3 regions of the Mesorhizobium sp. M1066 genome follow, and region 2 is predicted to be linked to each of the others. Evidence: riboswitches for the same ligand, from Rfam matches in the RefSeq annotation. Region 2 holds a riboswitch; each other region holds the start of a gene.
The links. Region 2 has a riboswitch for thiamine pyrophosphate ahead of thiC (phosphomethylpyrimidine synthase ThiC). Riboswitches for the same ligand answer to the same signal wherever they lie in the genome.
Positions count from the first base shown of each region.

Region 1: it holds a riboswitch for thiamine pyrophosphate, as region 2 does, so the genes downstream of both, thiB (thiamine ABC transporter substrate binding subunit) here and thiC (phosphomethylpyrimidine synthase ThiC) in region 2, are expected to answer to the same signal.
Region 3: it holds a riboswitch for thiamine pyrophosphate, as region 2 does, so the genes downstream of both, NKH52_RS23125 (YkoF family thiamine/hydroxymethylpyrimidine-binding protein) here and thiC (phosphomethylpyrimidine synthase ThiC) in region 2, are expected to answer to the same signal.

Region 1 covers NZ_JAMYMR010000009.1:36,352-42,508, reverse strand. Annotated here, with positions in the region: gene NKH52_RS14870 (ABC-F family ATP-binding cassette domain-containing protein) at 1-1,458, opposite strand, end outside; gene NKH52_RS14865 (thiamine diphosphokinase) at 1,460-2,104, opposite strand; TPP riboswitch at 2,192-2,306, shown strand; gene thiB (thiamine ABC transporter substrate binding subunit) at 2,350-3,348, shown strand; gene thiP (thiamine/thiamine pyrophosphate ABC transporter permease) at 3,592-5,211, shown strand; gene thiQ (thiamine ABC transporter ATP-binding protein) at 5,204-5,995, shown strand.
Region 2 covers NZ_JAMYMR010000065.1:8,994-15,150, reverse strand. Annotated here, with positions in the region: gene NKH52_RS33705 (thiazole synthase) at 1-233, opposite strand, end outside; gene thiS (sulfur carrier protein ThiS) at 237-434, opposite strand; gene thiO (glycine oxidase ThiO) at 403-1,404, opposite strand; gene thiC (phosphomethylpyrimidine synthase ThiC) at 1,401-3,236, opposite strand; TPP riboswitch at 3,340-3,456, opposite strand; gene NKH52_RS33685 (ATP-grasp domain-containing protein) at 3,680-4,984, opposite strand; gene hemA (5-aminolevulinate synthase) at 5,555-6,157, opposite strand, start outside.
Region 3 covers NZ_JAMYMR010000021.1:71,517-77,673, reverse strand. Annotated here, with positions in the region: gene NKH52_RS23145 (glycosyltransferase family 39 protein) at 1-623, shown strand, start outside; gene msrA (peptide-methionine (S)-S-oxide reductase MsrA) at 756-1,274, shown strand; gene NKH52_RS23135 (formyltransferase family protein) at 1,656-2,687, shown strand; gene NKH52_RS23130 (RodZ family helix-turn-helix domain-containing protein) at 2,733-3,053, opposite strand; TPP riboswitch at 3,250-3,363, shown strand; gene NKH52_RS23125 (YkoF family thiamine/hydroxymethylpyrimidine-binding protein) at 3,354-3,962, shown strand; gene NKH52_RS23120 (ABC transporter permease) at 4,057-4,818, shown strand; gene NKH52_RS23115 (ABC transporter ATP-binding protein) at 4,815-5,582, shown strand; gene NKH52_RS23110 (ABC transporter substrate-binding protein) at 5,575-6,157, shown strand, end outside.

The sequences.
Region 1 (6,157 bases), on a different contig from region 2:
GCCGCCGGCATATTCGATCCAGCGGCCTTCACCATCCGGCGCGATCAGGCTGGTCACGGTGCGGTCGAGGAAATCGCGGTCGTGGCTGACCAGGATGACGGTGCCGGCAAAGCCGGCGACCAGTTCCTGCAGCAGTTCCAGCGTCTCCATATCGAGATCGTTGGTCGGCTCGTCGAGCACCAGAAGGTTTGCCGGCCGCGCCAGCACCCGCGCCAGCAAGAGCCGTGCCCGTTCTCCGCCGGACAACTCGCGCACCGGGGTGCGTGCCTGCTCCGGCTTGAACAGGAAATCCTTCATGTAGGAGACGACGTGGCGCTGCTCGCCATTGATGACGAGGTTCTCGCCGCGCCCGTCGGTGAGATATTGCGCCAGCGTCTCCTGCGGGTCGACCGCCTCGCGCTTCTGGTCGAGCGTGGCGATCTCCAGATTGGTGCCGAGCCGCACCGAACCGGCGTCGGGCTTCATCTCGCCGGTCAGCATCTTCAAGAGCGTCGTCTTGCCGGCGCCGTTCGGCCCGACCAGGCCAACCCGATCGCCGCGCTGGATGCGGGTCGAAAACCCCTTGACCACGGTGAGATCGCCAAAGCTCTTTTCGATGTTTTTCGCCTCGATCACCAGCTTGCCGGACTCGGCGGCGTCGCTCGCCACCATGGTCGCCGACCCTTCGGCACCGCGATGGCCGCGAAAACGCTGGCGCATGGTCTGCAACTCGCCGAGCCGGCGCATGTTTCGCTTGCGCCGCGCCGTCACGCCGTAGCGCAGCCAATGCTCTTCGCGAACGATCTGGCGGCCGAGTTTATGCTGCTCGCGCTCTTCTTCCTCCAGGACCAGGTCGCGCCATTCCTCGAAATGGCCAAAGCCCTTGTCCAGCCTGCGGGTCTGGCCGCGATCGAGCCAGATGGTGGCGCGCGACACGCGTTCGAGGAAGCGGCGGTCGTGCGAGATGACGATCAGTGCCGAGGAGGTGCGGATGAGTTCCTCTTCCAGCCATTCGATGACCGAGAGGTCGAGATGGTTGGTCGGCTCATCGAGCAGCAGGATATCGGGCTCGGGCGCCATGACGCGGGCAAGGGCGGCGCGCCTCGCCTCGCCGCCCGACAGGTCGTTCGGACGTTCCTCACCCGACAGTCCGAGATGCTCCATCAGATAGCTGGCGCGGTAGGGATCGTCGGCAGGGCCAAGCCCGGCCTCGACATAGGCGCGGACAGTCGCAAAGCCCTCCATGTCGGGCATCTGCGGCAAATAGCGGATAGTTGCCGAAGGCTGGCGGAACACCTCGCCGTCCTGCGGCTCGATCAGGCCAGCGGCGATCTTCAGCAGGGTCGACTTGCCCGACCCGTTGCGGCCGACCAGTGCAATCTTGTCGCCGGCCGAAGCCGTCAAGGCGGCGCCGTCGAGCAGCGGCGTGCCGCCGAAGGTCAGTTTTATCCCGTCGAGGTTGAGAAGAGGCGGGGCCATGTCAGCTTTCAGGTAAGGGATAGGGATGAGCGAGCAGCATCGCGCGGCCATGGTCCAGTGCGATTTCGAGGCGGCCCTTGACCTCGTTGGAGATGGTCAGCGACGAACCGAACGCCACCTTGACGTGGTTCAGCGGCCATTTGGCGCCGGTGACGGTCAGGCCGGCGAGCTCGGAAAAGCCGAGCACCGAAAACAGCGTGCCATCGGCATAGTCGAAGCCGGCCGTTCCGCGCAGCAGCGGGATGCCTTCCTGAGCGCCGCTGGTCAGGAGCACATCAGTCCCGGCCTCGGCCAGCCGCAGGGCAAGCGCTAGATGCAGAAAAGCGTGGTCGGCGCGCCTGCCGCCAAAGGCGCCGGCGAGCACCAGGCGAGTCGCGCCGCGCTCGAGTGCGGCGGCGATGGCCAGTTCGCCATCGGTCTTGTCCTTCTCCGCAGGGAAGGTCCGGCGCGGCACGGCAGCGAGATCGTCAGGCAGGTTGGCCGGCACCGAATCGAAATCGCCCACCCACAGTTCCGGCACGAGATCCAGCAGCCGCGCATGGCCGATGCCGGCGTCGGCGGCGATGACGCGGGAGCCTTCGACCTGACGGTCGAGCCGTGGCGTGCGGATGAGATCGCCGCCAAGCAGGATGGTGAATGTGCTCATATCGTGTGGCCCTTACCAGCCCGGCACGGGAAACGGAAGGCGGCAAACTCCCACTTGCATGGGGGATCGGCCCGGCCTATGTGTCGAAACGCTCTAACGGGGTGCCGGACGCGATCTTCGCGGACCGGCTGAGAGGCAGTCTCGCCAACCCGCTGAACCTGATCCGGTTTGTACCGGCGGAGGGATTAGACGTTTCGGACAGTCCGACGCCTCAATTCCTTTTAATTCGAACGAAGGAGGCGCCGATGCGCACGCTTTTATACGCTCTTGTCTCAGCCGTGACCGTGGTCCTGTCCGGGCCGGCCTTGGCCAAGGACAAGCTCACCGTCTACACCTATGAAAGCTTCACCGCCGACTGGGGTCCGGGTCCCGTGGTGAAGAAGGAATTCGAGGCCGAATGCGGCTGCGATGTCGAGTTCGTCTCGGTTGCCGATGGCGTCGCGCTGCTCAACCGCGTCAGACTGGAGGGCGCATCGACCAAGGCCGATATCGTGCTCGGTCTCGACACCAATCTGACCGCCGATGCCAAGGCCACAGGCCTGTTCGCGCCGCATAGCGCGGTGGCGGATGTCACTGTGCCGGGTGGCTGGAGCGACGACACTTTCGTGCCGTTCGACTACGGTTATTTCGCTGTCGTCTACGACACCGAGAAGCTGAAGAGCCCGCCGAAGAGCCTGAAAGAACTGGTCGAAGGCAGCGCCGACGACAAGATCGTCATCCAGGATCCGCGCACCTCGACGCCGGGCCTCGGCCTGCTTTTGTGGGTCAAGTCGGTCTATGGCGACAAGGCGCCGGAGGCCTGGGCCAAGCTCAAGGCGAAGGTGTTGACCGTGACGCCGGGCTGGAGCGAGGCCTACGGCCTGTTCACCAAGGGCGAGGCGCCGATGGTGCTGTCCTACACGACCTCGCCAGCCTACCATATGGTCGCCGAGAACACCGAGCGTTACCAGGCGGCCTCGTTCGAAGAGGGCGAGTATCTGCAGATCGAGGTGGCAGGCATCACCACGACGGGGGCCAAGAATCCGCTGGCGGCGAAGTTCATGGCCTTCATGACTGGACCGAAGTTCCAGGATGCCATCCCCGAAACCAACTGGATGTTCCCGGCCGGCAAGACCGACAAACCGCTCAACCCGGCTTTCGACAAACTGGTCAAGCCGACCAAGACCTTGCTGTTCAGCCCGCAAGAGGTCGCCGCCAACCGCAAGGCCTGGGTCGATGAGTGGCTGGCGGTGATGAGCAAGTAGGCTTGCGAGTTCTTTTGATGTTCGCGCCACTCCACCCCCCTCTGGCCTGCCGGCCATCTCCCCCTCAAGGGGGGAGATTGGCAGCGTCGTTGCTGGTTATAGTCCGGCAACGTTGGAGACTAGCAGAAGCATGGGTGGCGGCCGATCTCCCCCTTGGAGGGGGAGATGTCCGGCAGGACAGAGGGGGCCGCCAAGGAACGCAATCCTTTGTAATTGCCGCGATGGAAAGAATGGTGGTCCAGCGTGCAACGCGCGTCTGACCCCCGCATCACCGCTGGCACCCTCGCGCTCGCTGCAATCGCGCTACTGATCGGCGGCGCTTTTGCCGGTCTGCTTTTCGAAGGCGCCCATGATTTCTCGGGCGCCTGGTCGACCTTCGATCCCTATCTCCTGCGCGTCGTGCGCTTCACGCTCTGGCAAGCAGCGCTGTCGACGCTGCTTTCGGTCGTACCGGCACTGTTCGTGGCGCGCGCGCTGTCGCGGCATCCACGCTTCTTTGGCCGCGCCTTCATCCTGCAGCTCTTCGCCGTCCCGCTGGCGCTGCCGGCCATCGTTGCGGCACTCGGCATACTGGCGCTTTATGGCCGCGCCGGCTATTTCGCCGGCGTGTTTGCCATGATCGGCGGGGGAAGCTGGCCGGGCATCTATGGCCTGTCCGGCATCCTCGTCGCCCATGTCTTCTTCAACCTGCCGCTGGCGACGCGGCTGTTCCTCGAGGCGCTGCAGACCATACCGGCCGACCAATGGCGGTTGGCGAGCCAGCTCGGCATGGCGGCGCGGCCGGCGTTCCGGCTGATCGAATGGCCAACGCTGCGCGCCGCACTACCCGGCGTCGCCGGGCTGGTGTTCATGCTCTGCATCACATCCTTCACCATCGTGCTGACGCTCGGCGGCGGGCCGGCCGCGACGACGCTTGAGGTCGGCATCTACCAGGCGCTGCGCTTCGATTTCGATCCCGCGCGGGCCGTTACACTGACGCTGTTGCAGATCGCCTTGACCTTTATCGTTGTGCTGACCCTGACGCGCCTGGGCGCCAATGTGGTCGGCGACACCAATTTGCCGGTCGCGCAACGCCGCTATCTCTCGGTCAATCGGAGCGAGACCTGGTTGAACGCGCTAGTCATCATCCTGGCGCTGCTGTTCGTCGTAGGGCCGATGGCGGCAACCGTGGTGGCCGGGTTGGGTGCGGACCTCGGCCGTTTGGCCAGCGAGGCCACTGTCCGGCAGGCAACGCTGACCAGCGCGGCGCTCGCCTTCCTGTCGGCGCTGCTTTCGGTGATGCTGTCGCTGGCGCTGACCATGGCGCGGCGGGCACTGGCGCTGAACCGCCGTGCCGGCGCAAAGACACTGCTCGAACGCGCCACCGATACAGGCGCCGGTTTTGTCCTTGTCGTGCCGCCGATCGTCGTTGGCGCCGGCTGGTTCCTCTTGCTGCGCCATGCCGGCGATGTCTTCGCCATCGCCCCGGTCATGGTCGTCACCGTCAATGCGGTGATGGCGATGCCGTTCGCCCTGCGCGCCGTGCGTCCCGCCTATGATGCGGCGAGCGAGCGTCACGAACGGCTCTGCGCACTGCTCGGCATTGCGGGCTGGAACCGGCTGATGCTGGTCGACTGGCCATCGCTGCGGCGACCGCTCGCCACGGCCTTTGCTTTCGCCATGGCGCTGTCGCTCGGCGATCTCGGTGTCATTGCCCTGTTCGGCAGTGATTCCGTGCAGACATTGCCCTACCTTCTTCTGGCACGGATGGGCAGCTACCGCACCGAGGATGCCGCCGGCCTGGCACTGCTGCTCGGCTTCGTCTGTCTCGCGTTGATCGTGGCGGCGCACTGGCTGGGAAGGGAGAAGGTCCGCGATGCGTGAGAGGGCGGCCAACAGGCTCGAAAAGGGCGCGCCGGTGCGGCTGGACAATGTGTCGTTCAGTTATGGCAGCTATGGCGATGCGCCACTTGTCTTCGACGTCGAGTTCGCCACGGCGAAGATCACCGCCATCATGGGTCCGAGCGGTTCGGGCAAGTCGACACTGCTCAATCTGGTCGCCGGCTTCGAGACCCCACAATCGGGCCGCGTGCTGATCGGCGGGGCCGATGTCAGCACCGAGCCGGCCTCGGCGCGGCCGGTGTCGATGGTGTTCCAGGAGAACAATCTCTTCGCGCATCTTTCCGTCGAGCAGAATGTCGGGCTCGGCCGCTCGCCCTCCCTGGGACTGACCGAGGCGGACCGCGCCGCGGTCGCCGAGGCGCTTGCGCGCACCGGTCTCGCGGGCAAGGAGAAACGCCTGCCGCGCGAGCTCTCCGGGGGCGAACGCCAGCGCGTCGCACTGGCCCGCGTGCTGGTGCGCGACCGACCGGTGTTGCTGCTCGACGAGCCCTTCGCTTCGCTCGGACCCGCTTTGCGCGACGAGATGCTGGATCTGGTTGCTGCCGTTCATGCCGAACGCGCCATGACGGTGCTATTTGTCACCCACCAGCCCGAGGATGCACGCCGCATCGGCGAGCACATGGTGTTTGTCGACAATGGGTTGGTGGCCGCAACCGGCAAGGCTGATGATTTCTTTACCGGGGCTGGTCCGGAGGCGTTCCGGCGCTATATCGGCGCGGGTGCTGGATATTCCACATCACGCGATGTTGCCCGGAAGCGGACATAATTTACGGTCAAACCGGCTCCAGGCGATGTGGCGTTTGCTTGCCATGACCGGGGGAGTGTGGCTAGGTCCGCCCTACCGCAGCAGTTTGAGATATGGCGCGTGAACATTCCGAAGATCGCCCCCGATTTTCATTGTCATGTGCCGGAACCCGAAAGGAAGCCG
Region 2 (6,157 bases):
TCCTTGACGGAGTGGCAGCCGGCAGTGTTGGGCAGGATTTTGACGCCGAGCGAGCGGATCAACGACCAGAATTTTTCGCCGGCCCTGCCGCCTGCCATCTCACGGCGCAACGAGACGGTCACCACCGACGTGCCCGACGCCTTGACAACCTCGGCAAGGATGGCCGGCGAAGGATATTGCGCGGTGCCGAGAAGCAGGCGCGACGGAAGCTCGGTTCCATAAAGCTCTAACATGATCTAGCCTCCCTGCATGGGCGAGAGGATTTCGATCCGGTCGCCGTCGTTCAATTGGAATTCCGCCCGGTTGGCTTTGTGCACGAGGTCGTTGTTGACGGCGGTCGCGAGCCAATCGCCCTCATAGTCAAGCGCGGCAAGCAGCCCGGCCAGCGTGGTGGCGGCAACCTCATGCGCTTCGCCGTTGACCATCAGTTTCATGAGCAAGCTCCTTGGTTGCGTCTTGATTGAAAACCAGGTCGGCGGCCTGGCGCGCCATGGCGGGAGCCAGGAGAAAACCGTGGCGATAGAGCCCGTTGATCGCGATGATCTCACCCTTCGTTTCGACGCGCGGCAAATTGTCGGCAAAGGCTGGGCGGATGCCGACACCGGTTTCAACGATCTCAGCCTCGCCAAAGGCCGGGTGGAGGGCATAGGCGGCACCCAGAAGCTCCATCATGGAACGCGCCGTGACTGGTCCGGCGGACTGGCTCTCAATCATCGTTGCGCCGACCATGAAACGCTGGTCGGTGCGCGGCACCACATAGAGCGGAAAGCGCGGATGCAGCAGACGGACTGGGCGCGACAGCGAGACATCCGGCGTGCGCAGGATCAGCATTTCGCCGCGAACACCGCGCAGCCTGTCATCGAAAGCGGTCATCCCCGTGCAGTCGATCTGACGATCGAAACCGGAAACCTGCCGGGCGTTGGTCCCGAAGTGGAATTCGACCCCCATGGCCGCGAGCCTGTCGTGAAGCGCCGTCATCACCTGGCTCGGGTCGAGATGGGCCTCGTCGGGGAAGTACAATCCTCGGCGGAATCGGCCGGCGAGGTCTGACTCCAGCAACGCAATTTCATCTTCATCGACACGCCGATGCCCCGACGTGCGGCTGGCGAACCGGTCGAGCTCGCCCGCATCGCGCGGCGAGGCCACGACCAGCGTTCCCCGTCGTGCTACCAAGCCGGGCGTTGCGGCATCCCACCAGTCGGCGGCACCGCGCCCGAGATCCAGCACCGGCTGCTCGGCGCTTTCACGCTCGCACCATGGCGCCAGCATGCCGCCGGCGAACCACGACGCATTGCCCCCAAGGGCAGGCCTTGTCTCGGCAACGGTAACCGCCGCGCCGCGTGCGGCGAACTCGAAGGCGGCGGTGAGGCCGGCGACGCCGGCCCCTTTGACCAAGACCTTCATGATGACTCACGTGGCTGAGGTATGAGCGGTGCGCCGGTCTCGCCCGCAGGCATGTAGAGATCGCCGCCCTCGCGGTATTTCGCCGCCATCGCCGCCATGCCCTCCTTCTGTGCCTCGGCGCGGATGTCGTGGGAAATACGCATCGAGCAGAATTTCGGCCCGCACATCGAGCAGAAATGCGCCACTTTGTGCGCCTCCTTGGGCAAGGTCTGGTCGTGGAAAGACCGCGCGGTTTCTGGCTCGAGCGACAGGTTGAACTGGTCTTCCCAGCGGAACTCGAAGCGCGCGCGGGAAAGGGCATCATCCCTGACTTTCGCCGCCGGATGACCCTTCGCCAGATCGGCGGCATGGGCGGCGATCTTGTAGGTGATCACGCCAATCTTGACGTCGTTGCGATCGGGAAGGCCAAGATGCTCCTTGGGCGTGACGTAGCAGAGCATGGCGGTGCCGAACCAACCGATCATGGCGGCGCCGATGCCTGAGGTGATGTGGTCGTAGCCCGGCGCGATGTCGGTCGTCAGTGGTCCAAGCGTATAGAACGGCGCCTCGCCGCAGACAGCGAGCTGCTTGTCCATGTTCTGCTTGATCTTGTGCATCGGCACATGGCCAGGGCCCTCGATCATCACCTGGCAATCCTTCGCCCAGGCGATCTTCGTCAACTCGCCGAGCGTTTCCAATTCGGCGAATTGCGCCGCGTCGTTGGCATCGGCGATCGAGCCGGGACGAAGGCCGTCGCCGAGCGAGAAGGAGACGTCGTAGGCTCTGGCGATGTCGCAGATCTCGGCGAAGTGCTCGTAGAGGAAGCTTTCCCGGTGATGGTGCAGGCACCATTTTGCCATGATCGAGCCGCCGCGCGAGACGATGCCCGTGACCCGGTCAACGGTCAGCGGGATATAATGCAGCCGCACGCCGGCGTGGATGGTGAAATAGTCGACGCCTTGCTCGGCCTGTTCGATCAGCGTGTCGCGGTACACCTCCCAGGTCAGATCCTCGGCAATGCCGCCGACCTTTTCGAGCGCCTGGTAGAGCGGCACCGTGCCGATCGGCACCGGCGCGTTGCGCACGATCCAGTCGCGGATGTTGTGGATGTTGCGGCCGGTCGACAGGTCCATCACCGTATCGGCACCCCAGCGGATCGCCCACACCATCTTTTCGACCTCTTCAGCCATCGACGATGTGACGGCGGAGTTACCGATATTGGCGTTGATCTTGACCAGGAAATTGCGGCCGATGATCATTGGCTCGCTCTCGGGATGGTTGATGTTGGCGGGAATGATCGCCCGTCCGCGCGCCACCTCGTCACGCACGAATTCGGGCGTGACGAAATCGGGCAGCGTCGCGCCGAAAGCCTCGCCGTCGCGCTCAAGCTTGCCGTGCAGGATCTCGCGACCAAGGTTCTCGCGAATGGCAACGAACTCCATTTCGGGTGTGATGATGCCGGCGCGCGCGTAGGCAAGCTGCGTCACCGCCTTGCCTGCTTTGGCCCTGAGCGGTCGGTGGCGGATGGGAAATTCTGGCGTCAGGCGTTCGCCCGTCGCGAATCCGTTGTCCTCCGGCCGGACATGGCGGCCGTCACAGCCCTCGACATCGCCGCGCGCCAAGATCCATTCGTGGCGAAGCCGGGCCAGGCCTTTTTCGATGCTGGTTTCGACAGCCGGATCGGTATAGGGGCCCGACGGATCGTAGACGGTAACGGGCGGTTCGCCGGCTGTCGGATGGACGGCGATTTCGCGCATCGGCACCCTGATCCGTGGGTGGATGGTGCCGGGCTTGTGGATCTTCCGCGAGGCGGGCAGCGGTCCCGTCGACACGGCGGGGGTAAGGGCATTCATCTTGAGGCTCCTTTGCTCATGCATTGGAGACCCAGTTCTGTGCCGGAAGGATGAAAAGACGCTTCTGTCGACCTGCCGAAACAGGACCTCGGGCGTGAACTCCCGCAGAGCGCTTGCACCGTCCCTACGCCAGTATGAACTGGATCAGGTTCAACGGGTCACTGCGCCGCGAAAGCCAGCAGTATCTCAGCCCCTTGCCGGGACTCCCCTGGTGAATGCCTCAAGTTGAACGGGCCGGGGTTGTCTTGTCAAGCGCATGTTCGTCCTGCGACGGCGGTGGGCGGCAATCAAATTGGTCCCAAATTGGGCCGACGGCCTCGCCATGGGTCGCGTAGAAGTTCTGCGGGAGACAAGGCAGGTGTGGCCAAAGCTGCATTTGCCTCGTCAAACTTGATGTGACATTGACGTAGACGGAACTGCTGCGTTTCAAGGATCTTAAGCCGTCAATGCCTGATCGGAACAGAACTGGTGGGCCGCCCGAACGCCCCACAAACATCGTGCTCTCGATCACCTCCTATTGTCGCCGGAAAAGGGGTGATCGACCAATCGATCAAGTCGACCGCTCGCTGAAGGGCGCCCTCGGTTTCAGCACGGCTGGGCGAAGTGGCAATGACATGTCCAATCCAGTCTCGGAAATCCCCCTTCCTGACGATCGGTGTCTTGGGTTCAACATTCAATTTGACCTCGGCCACACCTGATATAGCAGCTGCCTGAGTGTCGCCACCAATCCAGTCCAGGGTGCCATCTTGATCAGGAAGCAGGAATCGCGCGGCCGCAGTATGCGAATGCTTTTTGCGCAGATTCCATTCCTCGCCAATGACAAGCTTGATGTGCTCGGTGACGAGGTCGACACCGTAAGCTAACTGGACCAGTTGAGGGTCGGGCGCGCCACTAAGACGCGGATTGACTTCAATGACAACTGGGCCGCGTTTCGTGCACCGGAGTTCAATGTTAGTTGGCCCCCAGCCAAGGCCGAGAGCCCGCAAACAGCTCAGCGAAACATCGGCGATGCGCTCACGCTCCTGATCGGTTAGCAGGGCCGGATACGTCACCTCACGTATGACGAAATGGGGGAGGGGACCAAAGTCATTGGCGCAAATCGCAACGACCTCATTCCCCATAACATTAATGCTATAGAACGGGCCCTGTGCGAATTCTTCGACGAGTATTTTCGGTGTAGACCGCCATATGTGCTTTCCGCCCAATAGATAGGTCGTATGTTCGGCTACGTCTTCGAGGCTGCGGCACAATCGGACACCCATGCTGCCGCTGCCTACTGCCGGCTTAAGAATCACGGGCAGGCCGATCTCTGCAGCCGAGCTTTCTACCTCCGCCGCATTCGTTGCCAACCGATAAGCCGGTATTGGAACGCCGGCCTGCGCGAGGAGTTGGCGTTGCTTGAATTTGTCGCAGCTTCGTTCAATCGATTCAGGGTTCGGTCCCGGTAGATCGAAATGCCGGCAAAGCTTGCCAACTGTCGCATAGATCGATTCATGGTCCCCGGCAAAGCCAGTAATGCCAGCAATGTCGTGGGTAGCACGCAGCCGCGAACTTTCGCGGACCAACGCTTCGAGATTGCCAGTGTCGACACGGATTGCCTCAACGTTTTCCGCCGAAAGATAGTCGTACCGAGGTGGATCAGCCGTCAGAGTAATTGGATGAAGACCAAGACACTGAGCCGCTTGGACGTATAGCTGACCAGTACCCCTATGGCCTTCGACCAATATGAGCGCTCTTCTTCTTACCATTGCTGTTAATCCCGATGTTGCGTGCTGGCGGCGGTCCGTGGGTACCGGCGTCACTTTTGTGGCCGTGCCGGACCTCAGTCTCGCGGTGCCGTACCATTCTCAACGACTGACGGTTGTAAAAATCTTGTAAATTGATTTGAAGGATCTGTTGCAGCGTTTTTGATTAGGGCGGCGTCGGAGGCTTGCTCCGTTCAAACCAGGTTAGCTGGGGTTAGTGTGTGATCCCGTGGGCATGGGCGTGACCTACCCCTCGGGTAGGGCACGCCAAGCCACATCAAACTCGCAGCACAAGAACATGCGCTCTGGTCATACCGGCTCATGGTGAGCCCTGAATCTGGAACCGGCCCGATGTGTAAGCAGCGAGTCGTCAAACGGCCCCATTCAATCATGGAGTCACATCATTTAAGATCGCGAAAGCTGTCATTGCGGGTTACGGAACTGCTTTCCGATGACATTCGAAGATGCGATCGGGCGTCAGAACCGGATCGCTGACCGCCGCTTCCACCTCGGTGAGCCCGGCTGATATAATCAGGTCTGAGGCTGCGCGCCCTGTCGTTCCCAGCATTTACATTAGGCAGCCTTGCCAAGATTGTCCCGCAGCAGAACCTGCCTGAGCGCATCGACGAACGTCCGAATATCTGTCGTACTATGGGCAGGCGTAACCGTCACCCTGAACCGCTCGGTTCCCACCGGAACACTCGGCGCCAGAATTGGCTGAACGTATATTCCATGCTGATCCAGAAGCTGGCGGGACGCTTCCTTGCAACGGAATGGATCACCAATAAGCACAGGAATGATGTGGCTTCGGGTCGGCATGACGGGGATGCCCGCCTCTTTCAGCAATCCGATTAAAAGTTTCGTTTTCCGGTGCAGATCAATTCGTTCTGAATCTGAATCGCGAAGATGGCGCAGCGCTGCCAGCGCACCAGCCGCCAGCGCTGGCGCAAGCGCCGTGGTGAAAATGAAACCGATCGAGAAGCTTCGTATGCTGTCAACAATGGAGGCAGGTCCGGTCACATAACCCCCCATCGAGCCGAACGCCTTACCTAGCGTCCCTTCGATGATGGTTGGACGATCCATGATGCCAAGTTCCGCGGCAATGCCGGCGCCTTTCGGACCGTACATTCCCGATGCATGAACTTCATCCAGAAACGTCATTGCGCCAAATTCGTC
Region 3 (6,157 bases), on a different contig from region 2:
CGGCGGTGCTTGTCATGGTGGCTTCGCTGTTCACCGGCGCCGGCGAGGCGTGGGGCGCGCCGATGTACAATCTTGTCGGCGTTGTGGCGCTCGCCTTGCTGGGTCATCGGCTCGGCGCCATCGAACTGCGACGGCTGGCGATCTGCGCGTTCGCCTGCATCATCGGCATGTCGGGTGCCTATGCGGGCATCCGCTGGACGAGTTGCAATTTGCGCGGGCGCTTGGATGCCGTCTGCTGGCCAGCGCGGCAGATTTCGGACGAAGCCGAGGCGGTCTGGCACGCGGCGGTGCCCGGTCGGCTCGACATCGTCGGCGGCGATACCCGCATCGCGTTGCTGGCGGGCCTCAACGCCTATGACAAGCCGTCGATCTTCACCGACCTCGACATGCGGCTCGCCCCCTGGATCACCAGCCAGCGGCTGCGCGATCACGGCATGCTCCTGGTCTGGCCCGGGAGCGGCGTGCCACCTCGGCTGCTGGCGTGGCTGGGCAACATCCCGGTCAAGACCGTTCTTTTCGACTGGTCGCTCAGGGCACCACCGGTGGCGATCAGCTTTGCCGCCATTCCGCCTGGCATGAAGCTATCGGGTTTGATCGACAGCCTCGCCCAAACGAGCAACTGAAGTAGATCCACCGCGTCCGCTGGACGAAGCAGGTGACAATGCCCATTTATGGCGAGACAACTTGCTTTCACGCAATTCCTGACGGAAAACCGCTACACATTCTTCCTGGAATTGCTTTTGAGGAGACGTGACATGGCGACTTCGACCGAACGTGCAGTCCTTGCCGGCGGCTGTTTCTGGGGCATGCAGGATTTGATACGGCGCTATCCCGGCGTCATCTCCACCCGTGTTGGCTACAGCGGCGGCGACGTGCTCAACGCCACCTACCGCAACCACGGCACCCACGCAGAAGCCATCGAGATCAATTTCGATCCGGCCATCATCAGCTTTCGCACGCTGCTGGAACGCTTTTTCCAGATCCACGATCCGACGACCCGCAACCGCCAGGGCAACGATGTCGGGACGAGTTATCGCTCGGCGATCTATTACACCAGCGACGAACAGAAGCGCGTCGCCGAGGACACTATCGCCGATGTCGATGCCTCGGGCCTGTGGCCGGGCAAGGTCGTCACCGAAGTCGCACCCGTTGGTCCATTCTGGGAAGCCGAGCCCGAGCATCAGGACTATCTGGAGAAATATCCCAACGGATACACCTGCCACTTCGTCAGGCCAGGCTGGAAGCTGCCGGTTCGCGAGACGGCGGTTTCGTAGATTCGCAACTGCGATTTGCCCTGCATTGCTGCTCGACGGTGTCGTCGAGCAGATCATCGCATCCAAACCTCTTTCAGTCAGCGCGTCTTGTCGCGTCGGCCATTGAGCTTTCATAATGTCCGAGCGCCCTTCGAACACCTTCGTCAACGGCGAATGCGGATGCGGTAGGCAAACACGGTCAGGCGGTTGACAGCCTGCCGTATCGCGGTCCAATTGCGCAGGAAGAGTTGATTTCGGGAGACGGGCCGTGAAAAAAGTTTACGAAAAGCCAGTGTTTGTAAAACGCGAGCGTCTTTCGGTTGTCACTGCCTTGGCATCGCCTTCCACTCAGCCGACCTGACAAGCTCGCCCTGATCTGTCGGCCCGTTTGAGCTGCCGAAGATGAGGCCGATCGAATCGACCGATCACTCGGAGCCGATCACAGCCGTTTTTGTCCTCGATATCTCTAACTATACCGGGCCTCTGCTCGCCGGCTGGCTAGAGGCTGGAAATGCAATTGGCGCGATCATCGTGCCCGGGTTCCGGCGTCGTCCCACCGGTTTCAGCATTGGCAATTTCCGGCGAAGGCTTCAACGCAAGCTGCTGCTCAGGCGGTTTATCGGTAACACGCCTGTCAAGCTGATCGAATTTGGCCGCCCTTACGATTGGAATGCCCTTGGACGGCAATTGTCTGACGTCCGCGCCGATGTGCTGGTCTGCTACACTTTGCCTGTCTTGATCCCTCAAGAGGTTCTTGGCCATTTTTCCAAAGGCGGGGTCAACCTCCACCCGGCGCTGCTCCCCGACTATCGAGGGCCCCACCCGATCCAGCGCTTGGCCGTGGACGGCCGGCATGCGGTTCATGGCGGCGTCACGCTCCACAAGATGTCCGCCGGTTTTGACGAGGGTGACATTCTCGGGCAGGTGCCGTTCTCCGAAGCTGACTGGACCTCGAGAGAAGCCTTGGTCGACAGCACGGCAACCGCTATGCGGATTCTGGTAAGCGAGGCGGTGCCGGCCTACTGCCGGGGGCTGTTGTCAGGAATGCCGCAGCCGAAAGGCGACTTCGTCTGGGCGCGGCTTCAGCCCAGCCACCTGATAATCTCGCCGGCCATGTCGGTCGAGCATGTTGTACGGCTATGGCATGTGCTTGGCCTTCTGCCAGGCATCTATCTTGAAATCGGAACGTGCAAAGTCAGGCTGGGATTCCAGATCAGAAGGCTGGGGCCCTGCACAGGAAAGGCTCCGGTCAGGCGGTGGGGAACAGTGGAATTCGATCTCGCCAACGGTCGGGTCCTGTATTTTACCTACGGTAGAGTGCTCAAACGGCTGATCAATTCAAAACACCTATTTTCGCGCCCGCCCGCCGGGAAACCCGCTCCAGAAATCCGGCTGTTCGGCAAAGCGAGTGCTGCGGACCAGAAAAACGGATGAAGCCGCCGGGCGATGCCCAGCGGCTTCATCCGTTTGCGACGTAAGTTACTTGCCACAATGATTATCGTTTACCGTTGGCGCCGTCGCGTTACCATCGGCGTCCGGCTGCGCGCCTTGCGGGTTGGTCGGGCAATTCTGATCCGCGTTCGAATTCATGTCACCTACCGTGCCAGTCGTGCTGTTGGTCGTGCCCGGGTCGACAGTGTCCGGCTCGATCGTATTCGGTGAAGCCGGCGTGTTCGGCTCAACCGTCACCGACTTGCCGCTGCCGCTTCCATTTGCGTTGTTGCTGCCGGCGCTTTGCGCCATGGCTGACGTGGCCAGACCAATGGTGAGAACCGAAGCTGCGAGGATTTTCATGAACATGGTTTGTCTCCATTTCTGTGAAGTCGTCGCTTATTTTCTACGAAAGTGATCGCGTTGCGACTGTGGGGACAACCGGTCGCGGCGGCGAAGCTTCCCGATAAAATTCCGCTCAGGGGCACCGTGACTGGCGTAATGCTTTTGGCGCAGTGCTCTGAAAAAAACGGCTTCCCCTTGAACTCGAATGATGCTTTAAGGCGCACATCCACAGGGGTGCTCCGTACGGTCGGGGCTGAGACGGGGGCGGCAAGCCCACAGACCCTAGAAGCTGATCTGGGTAATACCAGCGGAGCGAGGCGGGCGATGTTTTCAGGCGCACAGATTTCCCTATACCCCATGACCGACGATTTCGTCGGTGTCATTCTTGGCGCGCTCGGTGCGCTCGATCCCTGGCGCGACAAGCTCAGGATCGAGACCGACGACATCTCGACCTTGCTGGTCGGGCCGCCCGAAGTGCTGTTTCCCGCCATGCGCGACCTCTTCGTGGCGGCGGCACGTAGCGGCAAACATTGCGTGTTGTCGGCCACCATCTCGCGCGGGTGCCCTGGTGAGCCGGATGATCCGATCTGCCGCTCCGATGCACTTGGCGGGCCTGTCGGGCCACTCGGCCCGCGCAAGGATGCGGCCATCGCGGCGGTGCGCAATGCTGCTGCCACCGGCCAGCCGGCGGCGGCGCAGTTCTCGCTCTATGTGATGGGCACCGACGACCACATGGACGAGATCTACGGCTGCATCGATTTTCTCAAGCAGTCCGGCGTCTATGAGCGTTCCAAGCATTTCTGCACGAAACTGCGCGGTGATGCCGGTGCGATCTTTTCGGCGCTGGACGAGGCCTTCTGTCGCTTCGGACCAGGCGCCGGCCACGTAACCCTCGACGTCACGGTCTCGGCCAACAGCCCGTCGGCTGTCTGAAGCCGCCGCGCTTTCGCGCTGCCGTCAAAGGTTTTCTCCCGTGGTCACATCATCAGTCGCTTCGCGCCCGATCGCGGGCCTTCTTGTCAAGGCAATGCCGGCCATGATCTCGGTCGGTTTGCTCCTAGTGGCGTGGGAGCTTTACGCCACCTATTCCGGCATCCGGCCGACGATACTGCCGGCGCCGTCGCGCGTGTTCGAGCAAGCGCTGCTCAATCGCCAGGCGCTGGCCGACAACGCCATTCCGACCATCGGCGCCACGCTGCTCGGCTTTGCCTGTTCGCTCAGCGCTGCCTTCGTGCTGTCGATGCTGGTCGACTTCTTCCAGCCGCTGCGGCGTGCGCTGTTTCCCGTCTTAATCGTCAGCCAGACCTTGCCGCTGGTGGCGATCGCGCCGCTGGTGGTGCTGTGGTTCGGCTTCGGGCTGACGCCCAAGATCATGCTGGTGGCGCTGGTTACCTTCTTTCCGATGCTGGTTGCATTGGTCGAGGGTTATGAGTCGACCCAGGCCGAGATCGGGCAAATGCTGCGCGCCATGGGGGCAGGGCGCTGGCGCATCTTCGTGCTGGCACGGCTGCCTTCGGCGCTGCCCTATTTCTTCGCTGGCTTGAGGATCTCCATCACCTACGCCGTGGTCGGCGCCATCTTCGCCGAATATGCGGGGGCCGCGAAGGGGCTGGGCATCTACATGCTCAACGCCAAGAACAATTTCCGTCCTGACCTGGTTCTTGCCGCCGTCGGAGTGAGCGCTGCCCTGACCCTTGTTCTGTTCGGGTTGACTGTACTGCTGCAGCGCCTTGCGATGCCTTGGGAGCGGGCCGGCAAGGAAACCGAGGGGAAGGGGCCGCGGCGATGAGCCGGCTCGAGCTGCGACATGTGCGCAAGGCGTTCGGTGGGCTCGACGTGCTGGCCGATATCTCGCTCAGCGTCGGCGCCGGTGAGTTCGTCTCGATCCTTGGGCCCTCGGGCGCCGGCAAGTCGACGCTCTTCCAACTTCTGACCGGCGCCGAGCATGGCGAGGGCGAGATGTTGTTCGACGGCGCGCCGCTCGACGACCACGGCAGGCATTTCGCCTTTATGCCGCAACGCGACGCGCTGATGCCGTGGCGGCGGATCCTCGACAACACGACGCTCGGGCTCGAGGTGCAAGGCATCAGGCGCAAGGCGGCGCGGGCGCGCGTTGCGCCGTTGTTTGCCGAATTCGGGCTTGCCGGCTTCGAGCGGCATTTTCCAGCGCAACTGTCCGGCGGTATGCGCCAGCGCGCGGCCTTGCTGCGCACGGTGGTGCAGCAACGCGACATGCTCTTGCTCGACGAGCCGTTCGGCGCGCTCGACGCGCTGACCCGCACGGCCATGCAGCGCTGGCTGGAACAGATGTGGCGGCATCATCGCTGGACGGCGCTCCTGATCACCCATGACGTGCGCGAAGCCGTGTTCCTGTCCGACCGCATCTATGTGCTGTCGGCGCGCCCGGCCCGCATCGTGCGTGAAATCAAGGTGCCGCTGCCGCGCCCGCGCAGCCTTGGCGGCGATGCCGCGCGCCAGGCAAGTACGCTCGAGGCCGAGATTCTCGACATCATCCTCAACGCCACCCCATCCAAAGGAAACGATCATGACTGACTTGACGCGCCGGCAGGCCTTGTTGCTGACCCTTGCCACAGGCCTTCCGCTCATTGCCGGATCGGCGCGAGCCCAAGCACAATCGGCACAAAAGGTCACTGTTGCCCTCGACTGGACTGTCAACACCAACCACATCGGACCGTTCGTCGCCCGCGACAAGGGCTTCTATCGCGAGGCCGGGCTCGAGGTCGACATCCTGCCTTACAGCGATACCGGTGCGGGCACGCTGGTTGCAAATCGCGTCGCCGATTTCGGCATCAACGGCACCATCAGCCTGTTCACCCAGAGAACCGCCGGAGCGGACCTGAAGGGCGTCTATGCGGTGGTGCAGTCTGAAACCGGCCGCGTGGTCTTCAATGCGGCACGCAGCGAGATCGTAAGCCCGAGAAACCTCGACGGCCTGACCTATGGCGGCTTCGGCAGCGCCTGGGAAAACGCCCTGATATCGACCATCATCCGCCATGATGGCGGCAAGGGCAATTTCGAGACGGTGACGCTCGGCACCTCAGCCTATGAGGCGCTGGCCAATGGTTCGGTCGATTTCACGCTCGAAGTCTCGACCTGGGAGGGTGTCG